Vreelandella piezotolerans: one gene and its partner. The protein of the gene in region 2 interacts with the protein of the main gene of each other region in a pairwise test. Links are inferred from orthologs where the notes say so. Each region holds a gene or a part of one and is shown on either strand. Other genes may lie near its edges. The genes, in order: gyrB and gyrA.

Region 1 (9,682 bases), 2.0 Mb from region 2 along the record:
TAGCGGTGGCGTATAGGCGGGCGATGACGAGCCATATAGCGCTTGGATGCGTACCCCTACCGCCGCCGCGACATGCATGAGCCCTGAATCGTTGGTAACGACCTGGCGACAGTCGGCCAAAAGGTCCACGGCATCGGCCAGCTGTGTTTTTCCGCATAAATTATGCGCATGCGGCAAGCCATTCACGATGCTCTGCCCTGCAGGGTGATCTTTCGCTCCGCCTAGCACGCGAATCTCGAAACCGTCGTCGATCAGTCTCGCAGCCAATTGATGAAAATACGCCAACGGCCACTGCTTGGCAGGACCATACTCCGCGCCGGGCATCATGCCGATGGCGGGACGAGAGGACAGCGTATGGCTCAGGCGCAAATTCACCAAGTTATCACGGTCAATGGTGAGCCGTGGCTTGGGAATCGAGAACTGCCCGCTTTGTGCCTCTTCCAATGGCAGCCCCAGCGAGACGAACCGTTTGACGGTTTGATCCAGCACCTGCTTGTCGAGCTTGCGACGCTCTTTTAGCAAGCCGTAGCGGTGCTCTCCCAAAAAACCCACGCGCTCAGGAATGCGGGCCATGAAGGGCACCAAGGCGGCCTTCCAAGAGCGCGGCAGAACGATGGCGCGATCGAAGCGACCGCGTAGCCGTGCCGCCAGCTCGCGACGGCTGGCAAGGCCAAACTCTCCGTGGCCTACCGCCAGCGGTAGCACTTCGTCCACTTGAGGCATGCGCTCTAAGATCGGCTGGGACCATCCCGGGGCGACCACACCTAGCGTGGCGCCTGGATAGCGCGCCTTCAACGTCATGAACAGACTCTGCGCCATGACCATATCGCCGACCCAGGAAGGACCGACGACCAGCAGCCGCTTGGCCGAGTTAGCCATTCAACCACTCCAAGTACGCCTTGACGCCCTGGGCGACGGTTTTGAATTCCACGTCACAACCTGCCGCACGCAGTTGGCTAATATCAGCACGCGTGTAGCTTTGGTAGCGCCCTTTCAACTCTTGGGGGAAGGGAATGTAATCGATCTCGCCCTGACCGTAAAAATCGATGACCGCTTCGCCAATCGCCTTGAACGGCTCGGCACGCCCGGTGCCCAAATTGAAGATGCCTGATGCGTGAGGGTTATCCAAAAACCAGAGATTCACATCGACCACATCGCCCACGTAGACGAAGTCGCGGCTCTGCATGCCCGCCTCATAGCCACCGTAAGCACCGAACAGCTTCAGCGTTTCGCCGTTACGGATCTGCAGATGGTTGTGATAGGCAACGCTGGCCATCTTGCCTTTGTGCTGCTCTCGCGGCCCGTAAACGTTGAAGTAGCGGAAACCTACCACTTGAGTCGTCAACTCGTTCCAGCGCGAGCGAACGTGCTGATCGAACAGTAGCTTGGAGTAGCCGTAGACGTTGAGCGGCTTCTCATGCTCCGGCGCTTCCTTGAACACCTCGCTGCCACCGTAGGTCGCCGCCGACGATGCGTACAGAAAAGGGATGCCCAGTTTTTCACAGTAGTTGAGCAGCACTTTGGAGTACTCGAAGTTATTCTCCATCATATAGTGCCCGTCCCACTCGGTGGTGTCCGAACAGGCCCCTTCATGGAAAATCGCATCGATGGTGGGCAAGTCCACCGTTTCACCACGTAGCGCGGCTTTCACGCGGGCGATGAAATCGTCTTTATCCAAGTAGTCAGCCAGCGTGCAGTCCGCCAAATTGACGAATTTGGTGCCATCGCGCAGGTCGTCGACCACCATCACATCGTCACGGCCGCGAGCATTTAGCGCTTTGACAATATTGGCGCCGATGAACCCGGCCCCGCCTGTTACCACGATCATCTCGTTCTCCTTACCAAAAGCGGCTCTTTGGCTAACGTGCCTATAACCCATCTGCCTGTGATTGTATACTTGACGGCTTATGAATTCATGGCCAACGGTGCTTTCCGCGATGAGTGTTTCGACAAACCAATCGACACCCGATGTGTCGACCTTTCAAGGCTTGATCCTTGCTCTGCAACAGTATTGGGCAGAACAGGGCTGCGTCATCCTTCAGCCCCTCGATATGGAAGTCGGCGCGGGCACCTTCCACCCCGCCACGTTCCTGCGGGCGATTGGTCCAGAAACCTGGAATGCTGCCTACGTTCAGCCTTCCCGCCGCCCAACCGACGGCCGCTATGGCGAGAACCCCAATCGCCTGCAGCACTACTACCAGTTTCAGGTGGTAATGAAGCCTTCGCCCAGCAACTTGCAGGATCTGTATCTGGGTTCGCTGAAGCGTTTAGGACTTGATCCGCTGATTCACGACGTGCGCTTCGTAGAAGATAACTGGGAATCCCCGACGCTCGGCGCTTGGGGATTGGGCTGGGAAGTATGGCTCAACGGCATGGAAGTAACCCAGTTCACCTACTTCCAGCAGGCGGGCGGTATCGAGTGCTACCCCGTCACCGGCGAGTTGACCTACGGACTCGAGCGTATCGCCATGTACCTGCAAAACGTGGAGAGCGTTTACGACCTGGTATGGGCCATCGCGCCGGACGGCAGCAAAGTCAGCTACGGCGATGTCTACCTGCAAAACGAGCGCGAGCAGTCGGCGTATAACTTCGAGCACGCCGACGTCGACCAGCTCTTTGCTGCCTTCGACCATCAGGAAAAAGAGTGCAGCAAGCTGCTGGCCGCGAGCCTCCCGCTGCCCGCCTACGAGCAGGTGCTCAAAGCGTCGCATACCTTCAACCTGCTGGATGCGCGCCACGCCATTTCCGTGACCGAGCGTCAGCGCTTCATTTTACGCGTGCGCACCATGGCGCGTGATGTTGCCACTGCCTACTTCGAGTCTCGTAAAGCAGCAGGATTCCCCATGGCCTCGGAGGAATTGCGCCGTGAACTGTTACAAGATGAGCTCGCCGAGCAGGGAGACGCATAATGGCCGTTGATACGCTTTTATTAGAACTTGGCGCAGAAGAGCTTCCGCCGACCGCGCTAGACACGCTCTCAGACGCCTTTGCCTCGGGTATCGAAAAAGGCTTACAGGACGCCGAGATTCCCTTCGAGGCGGTGACCGCCTACGCCACCCCGCGGCGCCTAGCCGTGAAGGTTACCGGACTCGCCGACAAACAGCCGGATCGCGAAGTAGAGCGTCGCGGACCCGCGCTGGCCGCCGCTTTCAAAGACGGCGTCCCCACAAAGGCGGCGGAAGGCTTTGCTCGCTCCTGCGGTGTCAGCGTGGAGGATCTGATCCATCTGGACACCGATAAAGGCACCTGGCTTGGCTACCGCGAGCAGCAGCAAGGTGACAGCGTTCAAGCGCTGCTACCGGAGATGGTGCGCAAGACGCTACACTCGCTTCCAGTGCCCAAGAATATGCGCTGGGGCGCGTCCCGCGTCGAGTTCTCGCGCCCCGTGCACTGGCTCGTGGCCCTGTATGGCAAAGACGTCATTGCAGCAGAAGCGCTGGGGCTGGAAGCCAGCCGTACCACCTACGGCCACCGTTTCCACGCGCCGGATGCCATCCAGCTCGAGCACGCCGATGACTATCTAGCGGCACTCGAGAATGCCTACGTTCTGGCCGACCGCCAGCAGCGCCGCGAGCGTATTCGTGAGCAGGTGCTCGCCGAGGCCGAGGTTCAGGAAGCCAACGCCGTCATCGATGAAGACCTGCTGGTCGAGGTGAGCGGTTTGGTGGAGTGGCCCGTGGCGCTCACCGGCAGCTTCGACGAGCGCTTCCTGGAAGTACCTGCCGAGTGCCTGATTTCCTCGATGAAGGCCAATCAAAAATACTTCCACCTGCTGGATGATCAGGGCAAGTTGAAGCCGCTGTTCATCACCATCTCGAACATCGAGAGCCAGGATCCCGACCAGGTGATCTCCGGTAATGAAAAGGTCATTCGTCCGCGCTTGGCGGATGCCGCCTTCTTCTACGATACCGACCGGAAGCAAACGCTGGGCTCACGCATACCGCAACTGGAAAGCGTAGTCTTCCAGCAGCAGTTGGGCACGTTGGCGGACAAGGCCCGCCGCAGCACGGCCATCGCCACTTTCATCGCTGAGCGCATCCAGGGTGACGTGGCTCATGCGCAACGCGCTGTGGCCCTGGCCAAATGTGATCTCGTTACCGAAATGGTGCTCGAATTCCCCGAGCTGCAGGGCATTATGGGCCGCTACTACGCCGAGCAGGATGGCGAACCGGCGGAGGTTGCCCAGGCGCTGGAGGAGCAGTATCTACCTCGCTTTGCCAGCGACGCGATTCCGCACAGTTTGACCGGCCAAGCGCTGGCTCTGGCCGACCGCCTGGATACGCTGGTAGGCATTTTCGGTATTGGTCAACGCCCCACCGGCGCCAAGGACCCCTTCGCCCTGCGCCGCGCGTCCATTGGCGTATTGAACATCCTGGTCAAAGGCGAGTTGAACCTCGACCTGCGCGAGCTGCTGCAGATCACTGCTGACCAGCACCAGAATCTCCCGAAAGCCGAGGGCCTCGTAGAAGACGTGTTGACCTATATGCTCGACCGCTTCCGCGCCTGGGGCCAGGAGGAGGGTATCTCTGCTGAGATGTATCTCGCCGTTCGTGCTCGCCCGGTGACCAAACCGCTGGATTTTGCGCGCCGCTTACGTGCCGTGAAAGCCTTCGCCCAGCGTGAAGAAGCCGCGGCATTGGCCGCTGCCAACAAGCGTGTTTCCAATATCTTGAGCAAGCAGGAGCACGACGGCAGCACCCAGGTCGACGCCTCGCTACTTCAAGAAGCGGCGGAAAAATCGCTTTTCGAAGCGGTCACGGCCAGCCAACAGCAGGTGTCGCCGCTGTTTGCCGCAGGCAATTACCAGCAGGCACTGGACGCGCTCGCCACCCTCCGCGAGCCGGTCGATGCATTCTTCGATCAAGTCATGGTCATGGCGGACGACGATGCCATTCGCCGTAACCGCCTTGCCTTGCTGGCCAGCCTGCAAGCGCTGTTCCTGGAAGTAGCCGATATCTCTCAGCTACCCCAGTAAGACGGTGAAGGATTGAGCGCATCGACTGCTCTAGAGGCACAACCGACAGCCCGGCTTTTGACAAGCCGGGCTTTCTATTGAGTAATGGAGTGTTTCACGTGAAACACTCGTTCATTGCCTCGTCAGCGCTTACGCTAAGCAGAGACGTTTTCTTGAAGGGAGCCTTATGATCACCGCTCAGCAACTCGTGATACTGGACCGCGATGGCGTGATTAATCACGACTCGGATGCCTATATCAAATCTTTGGACGAGTGGATCCCCTACCCGTCTGCCATTCGCGCGATTGCGCGGTTAACCCAGGCAGGCTTTACCGTGGCAGTGGCCACCAATCAATCCGGCATCGCTCGTGGTTACTACGATGACGCCACGCTCAGTGCCATGCACGAGCGTTTGCATACTCTGGTGCAGGCGGAAGGTGGTCATATAGCGCATATCGCTTACTGCCCTCATGGGCCAGATGATCAGTGCGGCTGCCGTAAACCACTGCCCGGGCTGTTGACCGACATACGTGACAAGCTGACGCTTCCCAGCCTGACAGGCAGTTGGATGGTGGGTGACAGCCTTCGCGACCTGCAAGCGGGTGAAGTGATGGGCTGCCGTAGCGTTCTCGTGAAGACAGGTAAAGGCGAAAAGACCCTCGCAAATGGGAACGGGCTGGAGCACGCCTTGGTCTACGCTGACTTGGCTGCATTTGTTGACGACTTATTAGCAGAGGCCTTGGATTAATCTTTCGATACGGTTTTCACGCTGGCCTTGATACTACCCATAAAAAAACCGCAGGCACTTTGCCTGCGGTTTTTGCTTTTCAATGTTTCACGTGAAACACAGTGAAGAAGCCACTTAGATGTCGAGGTTAGCAACGAGCGCGTTGGTCTCGATAAAGTCGCGACGCGGCTCCACTTCGTCACCCATAAGGGTGTTGAACATCATATCTGCTGCTACCGCATCTTCGATGGTAACCCGCAACATACGACGGCTATCCGGGTCCATGGTGGTTTCCCATAGCTGGTCCGGGTTCATCTCACCTAGCCCTTTATAGCGCTGCACAGAGAGACCACGCTGGCCTTCCTGCATCAGCCACGTCAGCACTTCAGAGAAGTGTCCAACGGGCTTCTGGCGCTCACCACGGGCGATGTAGGCGCCTTCGTCCAGCAAGCCGTTGAGGGTGTCCCCTAACCCTGCCATGGCGCGGTAATCGGCGCTTTCGAAGAAGTCCAGGCCCCACACGTATTCCGTGGTGACGCCGTGGGCAATCAGCGATACCGCCGGTAGATGCAGGCCACGCTCGGTGTCTTCTTGCAGGTAGAACTGATAGCGCGGGCCGCCCTCATAAGCCACCCTGTCGTCCATGGCTTTTTGCAGCTCGGCGATCCAGTTCTCCATGGTGACGCGATCTTTCAAGCTGGTCTCACCCTGCAACGCTGTCGCATTGACGGCTTGCTTGAGCACTTCGATGGGGTACACCCGTGCCAAGCGATCGATACGTTTCATCACGTTGCGGTACTGATTGACCAGTGCTTCCAACTGCGACCCGGTAATGCCAGGCGCGTCTGCATTGACGTGCAGCCCTGCTCCATCCAGTGCGGTGGTGGTCAGGTAATCGATCATCGCCTGCTCATCTTTCAGATAGAGCTCTTGCTTACCGCGCTTGATTTTGTAAAGCGGCGGCTGCGCGATAAAAATGTGGCCACGTTCGATAAGCTCGGGCATCTGACGGAAGAAGAACGTCAGCAGCAGCGTGCGAATGTGGGAACCATCGACATCGGCGTCGGTCATGATGATGACCGAGTGGTAGCGCAGCTTGTCAGGGTTGAACTCTTCGCGTCCAATGCCGCACCCCAGCGCCGTAATCAGCGTCCCTACTTCAGCGGAAGAGAGCATCTTATCGAACCGCGCTTTTTCGACGTTCAGGATTTTACCTTTCAACGGCAGAATGGCCTGGGTACGACGATCACGCCCCTGTTTGGCACTCCCCCCCGCCGAGTCACCCTCCACCAGGTAAAGCTCCGACTGGCTGGGGTCTTTCTCCTGGCAATCGGCTAGTTTGCCCGGCAAACCCGCGATATCCAGAGCGCCTTTGCGGCGGGTCATGTCTCTAGCTTTTCGCGCCGCCTCGCGGGCACGTGCCGCGTCCAGCATCTTGTTGACGATGGCTTTGGCTTCGTTAGGTTTTTCGATCAGGTAGTCGGCAAACAAGCGACCCATCTCCTGCTCCACCGCCGTCTTCACCTCGGACGAGACGAGCTTGTCCTTGGTTTGCGATGAGAACTTCGGATCGGGCACTTTGACGGAGATGATCGCCGTCAGGCCTTCACGGGCGTCGTCGCCCGACGTGTTCACTTTGGCTTTTTTCAGCAGGCCTTCCGCTTCGATATAGTGGTTTAGCGTACGCGTTAGCGCAGCGCGGAACCCTGCCAAGTGGGTACCGCCATCCCGCTGAGGAATGTTGTTGGTGTAACAGAAGATGTTCTCTGTGAAGGCATCGCTCCACTGCATGGCCACTTCGACTTCCACGCCATCATCACGCCCAGCGTTGAAGTGGAATACCGGGTTCAGAACGGTTTTGTTTTTGTTCAAGTGGTCAACGAAGGCTTTCAAACCACCTTCGTAATGGAACAGCTCCTCTTTGCCGCTACGCTCATCCATCAGGCGAATGGCTACACCCGAGTTGAGGAAGGAGAGCTCACGCAGGCGTTTCGCCAGAATATCGTAGTGGAATTCGATGTTGGCAAACGTCGCCGGAGACGGGCGAAAATGCACGCGGGTACCGCTTTTTTCCGTTTTGCCTACGACGCCTAGCGGCGCTTGCGGCACGCCGTGATGATAAATTTGCTCAAACACCTCCCCTTGGCGCCAAATCGTCAGGCGCAGCTCTTCGGAGAGTGCGTTCACCACCGATACACCCACACCGTGCAAGCCGCCCGATACTTTATAAGAGTTATCGTCGAACTTGCCACCCGCGTGGAGCACCGTCATGATGACTTCCGCCGCAGAGACACCCTCGCCCTCGTGTAGCTCGGTCGGAATCCCTCGACCATTATCGCTTACGGTTACCGATTCATCCGGGTGGATCACCACACGAATTTCGCTACAGTGGCCGGCCAGGGCTTCATCGATGGAGTTATCCACCAGCTCGAAAACCATGTGGTGCAGCCCGGTGCCGTCGTCGGTGTCACCGATATACATGCCTGGACGCTTACGTACTGCGTCTAGCCCTTTGAGCACCTTGATGCTTGATGAATCGTAAGCCTGCTCGCTCATTGACCACTCCGTCGTGAAGTCTGTCTCGTTCCGTGTCGTCTACCCATCTGGCTGACATTGGCTAAGCCCTTGCGTGGAGTGTTTCACGTGAAACAACTCCACGGCTGTAGAAGGCTGCCAGACGTCGCTCAGCGCGGTGGGTTCGACGCTGGTAATAAATGCTTGGCACTGCATCTCTTCGAGTAACGTGCAGAACTGGCGGCGGTTATGCTCATCTAGCTCTGCCGGTAAATCGTCAATCAAATAGATACAGTGCCGCTGTGCGGTACTTTCCAGAAGCCTACCTTGAGCAAGCTTCAATGCACTCACCACGAGCTTCTGCTGGCCTCTGGAAAGCACCTCAATGGCAGGCTGTTTATTCAGCCGGATGCGCAAATCCGCACGCTGAGGGCCTTGCTGGGTAAAGCCCATCTGCTGGTCCGTGTTACGGCTATCGTGCAGCACTTCTGCCAACGAGCGCTGTCTATCCCAACCGCGCGCATAGCGCAACGTTAAACCCGGTAGCGGCAATAGTGTCTTCAGGGTCTCATTGAATACGGGAAGAAATTCGTTAAACCATGCTTGGCGAAGCGCATCCATTTGTTCGCCCCAGAGTGCTAACTCTTGCTCCCAAACCGCTATTTCATTGGGCACTATTCTACCACGCCTGAGAAGCGCATTCCGATGTTTCACCGCACGCCGGGTCCGACGCCAAGCATCCAGAAAGTGGTGTTTCACGTGAAACACTCCCCAATCCAAAAACTCGCGACGGCCGGCGGGTGAACCTTCCAGCAAACGAAACGCATCCGGGTTGATGAGCTGTAGCGGCATGGCTTCGACGAGCTCGGCTAACCTTACGCCTTTCTCTCCCCTCAGACGTAGCTCCAGCTCACGCTGAGCACGCATACGCCTGACACCAAGCGTCACCTCAGGATCCCCCGCTAAACGTCCATATAGCGTCATATAAGGGGCGTCCATTTGAATAGCATTCTTGAGCTGACGCGTGCGAAAAGAGCGTCCCATGCCGAGGATGTGAATCCCCTCTAGCAAGCTAGTCTTTCCGCTACCGTTCACGCCATGGATCACGTTGATGCGCGATGAGGGATGAAGCGTGACTGGCGCTAAATTGCGCAGTCCCTGAAAAGTGAGTTGTGTCACGCTCATCCGTCAATGCACCTTGTAAGACCGTTCCAATCGCCAGACGTGCCCTATGCGAAAACGGCGCTTCTGCAACCAGAAGCGCCGTTCTTCATCCCATTCCTTGCGTTATAAGCGCATCGGCATCACGACGTAAAGCGCATCGCCGCCGCCCGGCTCTTCCAGCAGTGCGCTGCTATTGGGGTCGGCTAACGTCATCTGTACGCGGTCTTCATCCAATACGGAAAGCACGTCTACCAGATAACCCACGTTGAAACCGACCTCCATGGCGCTGCCATTGTATTCGACGGCGACATTCTCCTCGGCCT
Region 2 (9,854 bases):
CGCTCACGGTCGAACTTCAGCACTTTGACGTTGATTTCGTCGCCAACGGCAACGATTTCAGACGGATGCTTGATGCGCTTCCACGCCATGTCGGTGATGTGCAGCAGGCCATCGACGCCGCCCAGATCAACGAAGGCACCGTAATCGGTCAGATTCTTGACGATACCTTTGATTTGCTGACCCTCTTGCAGAGTGGCCAGCAGCGCTTCACGCTCGGCGCTGTTTTCTGCTTCCAGCACGGCACGACGCGATACGACGACGTTGTTGCGCTTCGGATCGAGCTTGATGACTTTGAAATCCAGCTCTTTATTTTCCAGGTGCGCAGTGTCACGAACCGGACGAACGTCAACCAGAGAGCCCGGCAAGAAGGCACGGATAGAGTCGACGTCGACAGTGAAGCCGCCTTTGACTTTACCGTTGATCACGCCCTTGACGATTTCGTCTTTCTCGAAGGCTGCTTCCAGAATCTTCCAAGCTTCTGCACGCTTGGCTTTTTCACGGGACAGACGTGTTTCACCGAAACCATCTTCGACGGCTTCCAATGCAACGTGAACGTCGTCACCGATGGCGATGGTCAGTTCACCGTTTTCATCGCGGAATTGTGCCGCAGGAATTTGTCCTTCGGACTTCAGACCCGCGTTAACGGTAACCCAGTCACCGTCAATGTCGACAACCTGAGCCGCGACGATGGCGCCTGGCTCCATGTTGATGTCGTTAAGAGACTGTTCAAACAGTTCAGCAAAGCTTTCGCTCATGGTTTTCCTACGTGATCAACGTTGTTGAGGCATAACTGCCTTCTCCGTACCACCAGCGAGTACGGGCCTAATGTCACTCAGCTTTTGGAGGCGTTAGCGCTGGTTAGACCTGACCGGGCTCACTGAGATGAGGCTGTCGCCCTGCCACGTCGTGACACCTTTCCAAAAACGCCGCAAGGGAGAATCAAATGCCGTCAGCCATGCCGCGTTGGGCAAGCAGTTCGGTCAGCCGATCAACCACTTCCGGTATGCTCAGGCGCGTGGTATCAAGCGTGATGGCATCGTCTGCCGGCTTGAGAGGAGCCACACTGCGCTGCGTGTCGCGTGCATCGCGTGCCTGAATCTCCTTTAAAAGACTCGACAGACTAGCATCCACCCCTGCTTCCTGCAACTGTAGATACCGTCTGCGTGCCCGTTCTTCGGCACTGGCCGTCAAAAAAATCTTCAAGGGGGCATCGGGGAAGACGACCGTTCCCATATCGCGCCCATCTGCCACGAGCCCAGGCGCTTGACAAAAATCGCGCTGGCGCTGGAGCAGTGCCGAACGCACTTGCGGCAAAGCGGCCACCTTGGAGGCGCGTTCACCGGCTTGCTCGGTACGGATGGCGCGACCAACGTCCTCACCCTCTAAGAGCGTGCAAGGCAAGCCATCCTCTACCGGAAACTCGACATCCAACGATGCCGCGATACTCGCCAGTGCCGCCTCATTCTCCAACGAGACGCCATGTTTGACGGCGGCTTGCGCCGTCAAACGATAAAGCGCCCCACTATCCAGCAGATGCCAACCCAACCGCTCGGCCACGAGGCTGCTAATCGTGCCTTTACCGGCACCGCCGGGGCCATCGATCGTCAGCACAGGTACCTTAGTGGTCATTGGCACCCTCCACCTCGACGCTCATCCCAATCCGTTGAGCGAGCGCGACGAAATCGGGGAACGAGGTCGCCACGTTGGCACAGTCATCGATGATGATCTCGGCACCCGCACGTAGCGACGCAATGGCAAACGCCATGGCAATACGGTGATCGCCCAGACTATCGATACGACCACCGCCATAGCTCGGGCCACTGTCATTGCCGTTACCGACAATGTCGATACCATCCTCTACCACCGTATGTTCAACGCCAAGCACCGCAAGGCCATCAGCCATTGCCTGAATACGGTCGGACTCCTTCACGCGAAGCTCTTCTGCGCCGCGCAGGCGCGTCGTCCCGTACGCATTGGACGCCGCAATGAACAGCGCGGGGAACTCATCGATGGCCAGCGGCACTTGATCGACTGGAATATCGATGCCTTTCAAAGGCGCGTAACGAATACGAATATCGGCAACCGGCTCGCCTCCCACTTCGCGCTCGTTTTGAAGCGTTAAATCAGCGCCCATGAGCTGCAAGATATTGATAACGCCAATCCGCGTCGGATTGATGCCCACGTGCTCCAAAACGATATCGGAGCCTGGCGTAATCGCAGCCGCGACGAGAAAGAACGTCGCCGAAGAGATATCGGAGGGAACGTCGATGGGCCCTGCAGTGAGTCGGCCGCCGCCTTGCAGCCAGCAGGTATCGCCTTCACGGGACACCTCATAACCAAACCCATTGAGCATGCGTTCGGTATGGTCACGGGTCGGCGCCGGCTCACGCACACGGGTTTCGCCCTCGGCATAAAGCCCCGCGAGCAGCAGACAAGACTTCACTTGGGCGCTGGCCATGGGCATATCGTAGTGGATGCCTTTCAGCGCTTTGCCACCGTGGATTTTCAGCGGCGGGCGACCGCCTTCGGCGGTGTCGATCATTGCGCCCATCAGGCGCAGCGGGTCGGCCACTCGGCCCATTGGACGCTTGGTTAGCGACTCATCGCCAGTCAATTCGCTATCGAACGCCTGACCCGCCAGCAGCCCGGCAAACAGGCGCATGGCGGTGCCAGAGTTACCTACATACAGCGGGCCTGCCGGCGCCTTGAGACCGTGCATACCAACACCGTGAATGGTCACGCGCCCCTGGTGCGGGCCTTCGATGGCCACCCCCATTTCACGAAAGGCCTGTAAGGTGGCCAGACTATCTTCGCCCTCCAGGAAGCCTTTGACTTCCGTCACGCCTTCGGCCAGAGCGCCTAGCATGATCGAGCGGTGGGACATGGATTTATCGCCCGGCACGCGCAAGCGCCCCTGCGCCTTGCCGCCTGGCTGCACCCGATAAGTCACTTTACCGTGTGGTTGCATATGATATTCCGCCTGATAACTGGTTTTGTTCAATAATGTATCGAAATAGTGACGCGCATGACTGGCCCGGTCGAAGGTGGCGATGAGTGCATCGCTATCCCCCTCCTCCACGGCTTGACGCAGACGCTTTAGACCGGCCTCAAAATCATCCAGCGACGATAGCACTGCCTCTCGGTTGGCAATGAAAATATCCCGCCACATGACCGGATCGCTGCCCGCAATGCGCGTGAAGTCTCGGAACCCGCCTGCGGCATAACGAAAAATATCCAGCCGCTCATCCTGACGCGCTAGGGTATCCACCAGGGAAAAGGCCAACAGGTGGGGCAGATGGCTGGTGCGCGCCAATACTTGGTCATGGCGCTCCACACTCATGTGGAGAACGTCCGCGCCACAGGCCAGCCATAACGCTTCTACTCGCATCAGCGCCTGCTCGTAGACGTTGGGCTCCGGTGTCAAAATCACCTTATGATTCACATACAGCGTGGGGTTGGCCGCCGCCACACCGCTCTTTTCGGACCCTGCGATAGGATGACCTAGCACCATGTTCGGCGGCATGCTGCCAAAGACCCGCTCGGCACACTCGCGGATCGTTGCCTTGGTACTGCCCACGTCGGTAATGACGACGTCGCGAGCCGCACGAGGGAGCGCCGCGGCCAACTGGGCCATGACGCTCTCCATAGCCAGCACAGGCACTGCCAGGACGACCATTGAGACGCCTTCGAGCAGCTCGTCAAGCCGAGTGCCCCCAGAATCGACGATCCCAAGCTCGATGCCGAGCGCGATCTCATCTGGATTGGGATCGCAGGCCACGACATGGCCCTGATAGCCGTCGACGCGAAGCGCAGCGGCCAATGACCCTCCTATCAATCCAAGACCCACTATCAGCACACGTGATTCGAGGCAGGGAGTGTGCTTACTCGAGCGCGCCGACACTGTCACAGCACGCCCTGAGGGTAGGAGCCCAACACGCGAAGCTCGGATGCGCGCAGACGCACCTCTTCTAGTACCGCCGCCACTTGTGGCTCGTCGCGGTGGCCTTTGAAATCGATGAAGAAAACGTAGTTCCAAACCCCCGTACGTGACGGGCGCGTTTCGATACGCGTTAAATCGATCTTATGACGATGAAAAGGCTCCAACAGGTCGTGCAGCGCACCCGGCTGGTTACGCATGGCCACGACGATGGAGGTTTTGTCTTCACCCGACATGGGAATATCTTGATTGCCAATGATCAAAAAGCGCGTGGAGTTATCCGGACGGTCTTCGATTTTATCGGCGATGCGCTCCAAACCGTAAAGCTTGGCGGCCATGTCCCCAGCAATCGCAGCGCTGTGCCACTCGGTTTTCACTAGCTTCGCTGCTTCTGCGTTGGACGACACCGGCACACGCTCGGCGTGGGGATAATGCGCGTCCAACCATTTGCGGCACTGGCCAAATGACTGCGGATGCGAATAGATCCGCGATACTTTGTCTTGACGCGTGGTTTCGCTGATCAACAAATGATGATGAATACGCAGCACCACTTCGCCACAAATTTTGATGGACGAATCCATGAAGGTGTCGAGCGTATGATTGACGACGCCTTCGGTGGAGTTCTCCACCGGGACGACGCCATAATTCACCGCGCCCGCTTCCACTTCACGAAACACTTCGTCGATCGCGGCCATGGGCAAGCTGACCGCGCTTTCACCAAAGTGCTTCAGCGCGGCTTGCTGGGTAAATGTGCCTTCTGGGCCGAGGTAAGCCACTTTGACCGGCTGCTCTAGCGCGAGGCAGGCCGACATGATTTCACGGAACAAGCGAGCCATCTCTTCGGAGTCCAGCGGTCCCTTGTTCAGCGCCATGATGCGTCGCAGCACCTGCGCTTCCCGCTCAGGACGATAGAAGACGGCATCTTTATCTTGAGCAAGCTTCACATGAGCGACCTGCTGAGCACAGTTCGCTCGCTCACTGATCAAGCGCAGAATATCGCCATCCAACTGGTCGATACGTTGACGCAAGTCGTCTAAATGGATCGGCGTATCGGACATGTTGGTTAGCCTCTTCGTTGTTCGAAATCCGCCATGAAGGCAATTAAAGCATCGACCGCCTCTTCGGGAACGGCGTTATACAAACTAGCGCGCATGCCGCCTACGCTACGATGCCCTTTCAAGTTGAGCAGCCCAGCCTCGTCGGCCTCCCGTAAGAACAGCGCGTCCAGACGTTCATCTGCCAGTACGAACGGTACGTTCATACGAGAACGGTTCTGTCGCGCAATGGGATTGCTGTAAAAACGACTGCCGTCGATCGCGGCGTATAGCTTTTGCGCTTTACGCTGATTCATCGCATCCATCGCTTCCAAGCCACCCACATCGTTTTTCAACCATTGAAAAACAAGGCCCGATAAATACCACGCGTAAGTAGGTGGCGTGTTGACCATGGAACCCGCTTCCGCCAGCAGTTGATAATCGAATAGTGACGGGATGGTGCTGGGCGCGCTTCCCAGCAGGTCATCGCGAACCAAAACGATGGTCAAACCTGCCGGACCAATGTTCTTCTGAGCGCCCGCATAAATGACGCCAAACTCACTGACATCAATGGGGCCAGAGAGGATGTTCGACGACATGTCGCACACCAGCGGCACGTCGTTGCCATCTACTCGAATCGCCTGCGGGATATAGTCGAACTCCAACCCTCCAATGGTTTCATTGGAGGTGTAATGCAAGTAAGCCGCATCATCGCTGATCGTCAGTGATTCCTCACCCGGGACGGCCGTATGCCCATTTGCCTCGCTGCTGGCCGCGACGTGGCAGGCAAAACCCAGTCGCTTGGCCTCATTCAGCGCTTTCTTCCCCCAAACCCCCGTTTGGATGAAATTGGCACTGCCCCCTTGGCCCAGCAGGTTCATCGGAATCATCGAGAACTGCATGCTCGCGCCGCCTTGAAGAAAGAGCACGCGGTAGTGACTAGGAATGGCTAACAGGTCACGAAGATCGGCTTCGGCGCGCTCTGCAATCGCAACGAACTCGTCGCTGCGGTGACTCATCTCCATGACCGACAAGCCGCGACCTTGATAGTCCAGCAGCTCGCTACGGGCGCGCTCGAGTACGGCGCTAGGCAGGGCTGCGGGCCCTGCACAAAAATTATAATGACGTGTCATCGGTTCCCGGTTCCTGTGCGCCATTGTCTGCGTCTGCTGGTTCGCCCGTGTCTACGTCATCCGTCTCTTCAGGCTCGTCCACGCGAACGGTTTTCACCAATTTCTCTTCTTTCCCCAAACGAATCAGCATGACCCCTTGCGTGTTTCGGGAGGTGATGGAGACCTCCTCTACGCGGGTACGTACCAACGTACCACGATCGGTGATCAACATCATTTCGTCGCTGTCGTAGACCTGCATCGCCGCCACTAGCGAGCCGTTACGCTCACTGGTTTGCATGGCGATGACGCCTTGTCCACCCCGGCCGCGCAGCGGGAACTCTTCGAGGCGTGTACGCTTGCCGTATCCATTCTCACTGGCCGTCAGGATATATATCTGGCCCTCGCTTTCGCTTGAAGCAAGGGCTTCTTCTGGGGCATCCACATCTGCGTCGGTATCGGCTTCGGCATCGATCTGCTGACTCTTGGGAATGATCAGGCTGATCACTTCCGCCTCATCGGCGAGACGCATGCCACGCACGCCGCGAGCGGTACGGCCCATAGCGCGCACGTTACCCTCTTCGAAACGGATCGCTTTACCGTTGGAAGAGAGCAGCATCGCGTGATCGGAGCCCGACGTAATCGCCGCCCCCACCAAACGGTCGCCCTCTTCAAGATCGATCGCAATCAAACCAACGCTGCGCGGACGGGAGAACTGTTCGAGGCTGGTACGCTTCACCGTGCCATTGGCTGTAGCGAAGAAGATGTAGTGCTCGGGGTCATAGTCGCGCACCGGCAAAATGGCGTTGACCGACTCGCCCTCTTCCAGCGGCAGCATGTTGACCAACGGTTTACCACGGGAGCCACGGCTGGCATTCGGCATTTCGTACACTTTCAGCCAGTACACCTTGCCACGGTTGGAGAAGAGCAGCACGGTGTCGTGGGTCGAGGCCACCAGCAGGTGCTCGATGACGTCTTCGTCTTTCATGGATGTCGCCGACTTACCACGACCGCCGCGGCGCTGCGCCTGATAATCCGATAGCGGTTGCGTCTTCGCATAGCCCGAGCGGGAAACGGTGACGACCATGTCCTCTTCGGCAATCAAATCTTCGATGGAAAGATCCAAGTGGCTTGCCTGGATCTCCGTGCGGCGATCGTCCCCGAACTGATCACGCACTGCATGTAGCTCTTCGCGGATCACTTCCATCAGGCGATCGGCGGAGGCCAAAATCTCGGTAAACTCGGCGATCTTTTCGAGGATGGAGAGATACTCATCGAGCAGCTTCTCGGTTTCCAGCCCGGTCAAACGGTGTAGGCGAAGCTCTAGAATGGCCTGCGCCTGGGCGGGCGAGAGCCGATATTCCGTGGCCGAGGGGTTGAGGCCAAAGCCCTCTTCCAACTCTTCTGGCTTACAGGAAGTCGCGCCAGCGCGCTCCAGCATGGCCGTCACCTGCCCGGGCCGCCACACCTTCGCCAGCAGCTTTTCACGCGCTTCAGCGGCATTGGGAGAGGCCTTGATCAGCTCGATGACCTCATCGATGTTGGAGATGGCCACGGCTAGGCCTTCCAACAGATGACCACGCTCACGGGCTTTCTTGAGCTCGAAAAGCGTCCTGCGGGTGACGACCTCGCGGCGATGGCGAATGAACGCCTCGAGCATCTCTTTGAGATTGAGCGTACGCGGCTGGCCATTCTCAAGCGCCACCATGTTGATGCCAAACACGTTCTGAAGCTGAGTTTGCGCAAACAGGTTATTGACGACGACTTCGCCGGACTCACCGCGCTTGATTTCGATCACCACGCGCAGGCCATCCTTGTCTGACTCGTCACGCAGCTCGGCGATGCCGTCGATTTTCTTCTCTTTGACCAGCTCGGCAATTTTCTCGATCAGCCGCGCCTTGTTCACCTGATACGGCAGCTCGGTGATGATGATATGGTCACGGCCGGTTTTATCGTCGTGCTCGATGGTGTGGCACGCGCGCACGTAAATACGTCCACGGCCAGTGCGGTAAGCATCGAGAATGCCCGCACGCCCGTTGATGATCCCCCCGGTGGGGAAATCAGGACCGGGGATGTATTGCATCAGATCATCCACCGAGAGCGTGTAGTCGTCGATGAGCGCCAAGCAACCGTCGATCACTTCCCGCATGTTGTGCGGCGGGATGTTCGTCGCCATGCCCACCGCGATGCCCGACGACCCGTTGATCAACAGGTTGGGAACTTTCGTAGGCAGTACGTCTGGGATTCGTTCGGTGCCGTCGTAGTTATCGACCCAATCGACCGTGTCTTTTTCGAGATCCGCCAGCAGCTCGTGGGCTAGACGCGCCATGCGCACCTCGGTGTAACGCATGGCCGCCGCGTTGTCACCGTCGATGGAGCCAAAGTTACCTTGTCCATCCACCAGCACATGACGCATGGAGAAGTGCTGCGCCATGCGTACGATGGTGTCATACACCGCACTATCTCCGTGCGGGTGGTATTTACCGATGACATCGCCGACGACACGCGCCGACTTTTTGTACGGTTTATTCCAGTCATTGCCCAGCTCGTGCATGGCAAACAGCACACGCCGGTGAACGGGCTTGAGGCCGTCGCGCACGTCGGGGAGCGCGCGACCGATAATGACACTCATCGCATAGTCGAGGTACGACTGTTTGAGCTCGTCTTCAATATTGACGGGCAAGATTTCTCTGGCGATGTCACCCATGAAAGTCAGATCCTTTGCACTGCATTGGCACTGCGAGAGTTGAAAGCGCTTGAAAATGCCGTCTTTTGCCGTACGAGACTTAGCACGGGAAGACGGCGCGCAGATACCCGACCATCATACCACTGCATACGCATCAAGGGCAGTCGATGACACCACCATTACCACTCAGGCCGTGAACGACTCCTTGGCCACGACCATCCCCTGCAACACATCGCGCACCTCCCCTTCGATGGCGGCGGCTTTATTGGCCTTCACATCCAACAGAACGAAGGTGAGGTCGGCCTGGGCGATCAAGGTGCCGTCAGATCGAACGATGCGGTGATGGCAGAGCGCACTTCGCTCACCCACGTCGACGATGCCCGTGAATACCTGCAAATCGTCCCCTTGCACGGCCGCCGCGCGATAGTCGATGTTCAAATTGACGACGACGAAAGCGCGACCAGCACTGTGAAGCTGCCCAATGAGCCGGGGATGTTCGTCAAAGAACGCCCATCGCCCTTCCTCCATGAACTCCAAGTAGCGCGCATTGTTGACATGGCCATAGCCATCCAAATGGTAACCACGAACCCGCATACTAACTTGGGAAATTGATTCAGACATAGCATCCTCTTGTTCACTGCTTATGGAAATGGGCAAGGAATCGTTAACACCTTGCAAATCAAACACAAGTTTTAAACTAGTGCAACAGCAAGTCGCTGCGCCAAGGTGCTGGTAGGAAAGGCCGCGTTTCGACATAATGTGCCACCTTTTTCATAGGATCGGTGACATGTGGTTTAAGCACCTGCATTTATATCGCCTGCACGGCGCTCCCGAGCTAGATAGCCAAACCCTGGCCAATGCACTGGATGAGCACGCGGCCAAGCCGCTAGGCAATGCGGATGCACGCCGCTTGGGCTGGACGGCTCCTGCCGGACGGCTAGGCGGCGACCAGCGTGTCCATGAGATTCAGGGGCACCGCCTACTCTCGGCCTTGCGCCAGGAACGTCTGCTTCCCGCCTCGGTCGTCAAAGAAGAAGTCGATGAAAAGGTCGCTGACATCGAGGCCAGCGAAGGGCGTAAAGTGACCC

Evidence for each region.
Region 1: the proteins of gyrA (region 2) and gyrB interact in binary tests that used the Escherichia coli proteins (3 or more experiments, as listed by UniProt). The link is inferred for Vreelandella piezotolerans from one-to-one orthologs.

What each region holds. Positions count from the first base shown.
Region 1 is NZ_CP048602.1:2,435-12,116, reverse strand. The notes cover bases 5,528-8,595. They hold gyrB (DNA topoisomerase (ATP-hydrolyzing) subunit B), read right to left. Parts: upstream 8,238-8,595; coding sequence 5,817-8,237; downstream 5,528-5,816. Other genes in these bases: recF (DNA replication/repair protein RecF), read right to left, coding at 8,277-8,595; gmhB (D-glycero-beta-D-manno-heptose 1,7-bisphosphate 7-phosphatase), read left to right, coding at 5,528-5,702. Outside these bases: waaF (lipopolysaccharide heptosyltransferase II), read right to left, coding at 1-879; rfaD (ADP-glyceromanno-heptose 6-epimerase), read right to left, coding at 872-1,828; glyQ (glycine--tRNA ligase subunit alpha), read left to right, coding at 1,938-2,909; glyS (glycine--tRNA ligase subunit beta), read left to right, coding at 2,909-4,975; more of gmhB, read left to right, coding at 5,142-5,527; more of recF, read right to left, coding at 8,596-9,380; dnaN (DNA polymerase III subunit beta), read right to left, coding at 9,483-9,682. UniProt on the Escherichia coli protein: DNA gyrase negatively supercoils closed circular double-stranded DNA in an ATP-dependent manner to maintain chromosomes in an underwound state.
Region 2 is NZ_CP048602.1:1,982,784-1,992,637, forward strand. The notes cover bases 5,888-9,127. They hold gyrA (DNA gyrase subunit A), read right to left. Parts: upstream 8,788-9,127; coding sequence 6,088-8,787; downstream 5,888-6,087. Other genes in these bases: serC (3-phosphoserine/phosphohydroxythreonine transaminase), read right to left, coding at 5,888-6,104; GYM47_RS09165 (acyl-CoA thioesterase), read right to left, coding at 8,953-9,127. Also shown: rpsA (30S ribosomal protein S1), read right to left, coding at 1-755; cmk ((d)CMP kinase), read right to left, coding at 940-1,629; GYM47_RS09145 (bifunctional prephenate dehydrogenase/3-phosphoshikimate 1-carboxyvinyltransferase), read right to left, coding at 1,619-3,901; pheA (prephenate dehydratase), read right to left, coding at 3,904-4,995; more of serC, read right to left, coding at 5,001-5,887; more of GYM47_RS09165, read right to left, coding at 9,128-9,387; GYM47_RS09170 (recombination-associated protein RdgC), read left to right, coding at 9,554-9,854. UniProt on the Escherichia coli protein: A type II topoisomerase that negatively supercoils closed circular double-stranded (ds) DNA in an ATP-dependent manner to maintain chromosomes in an underwound state.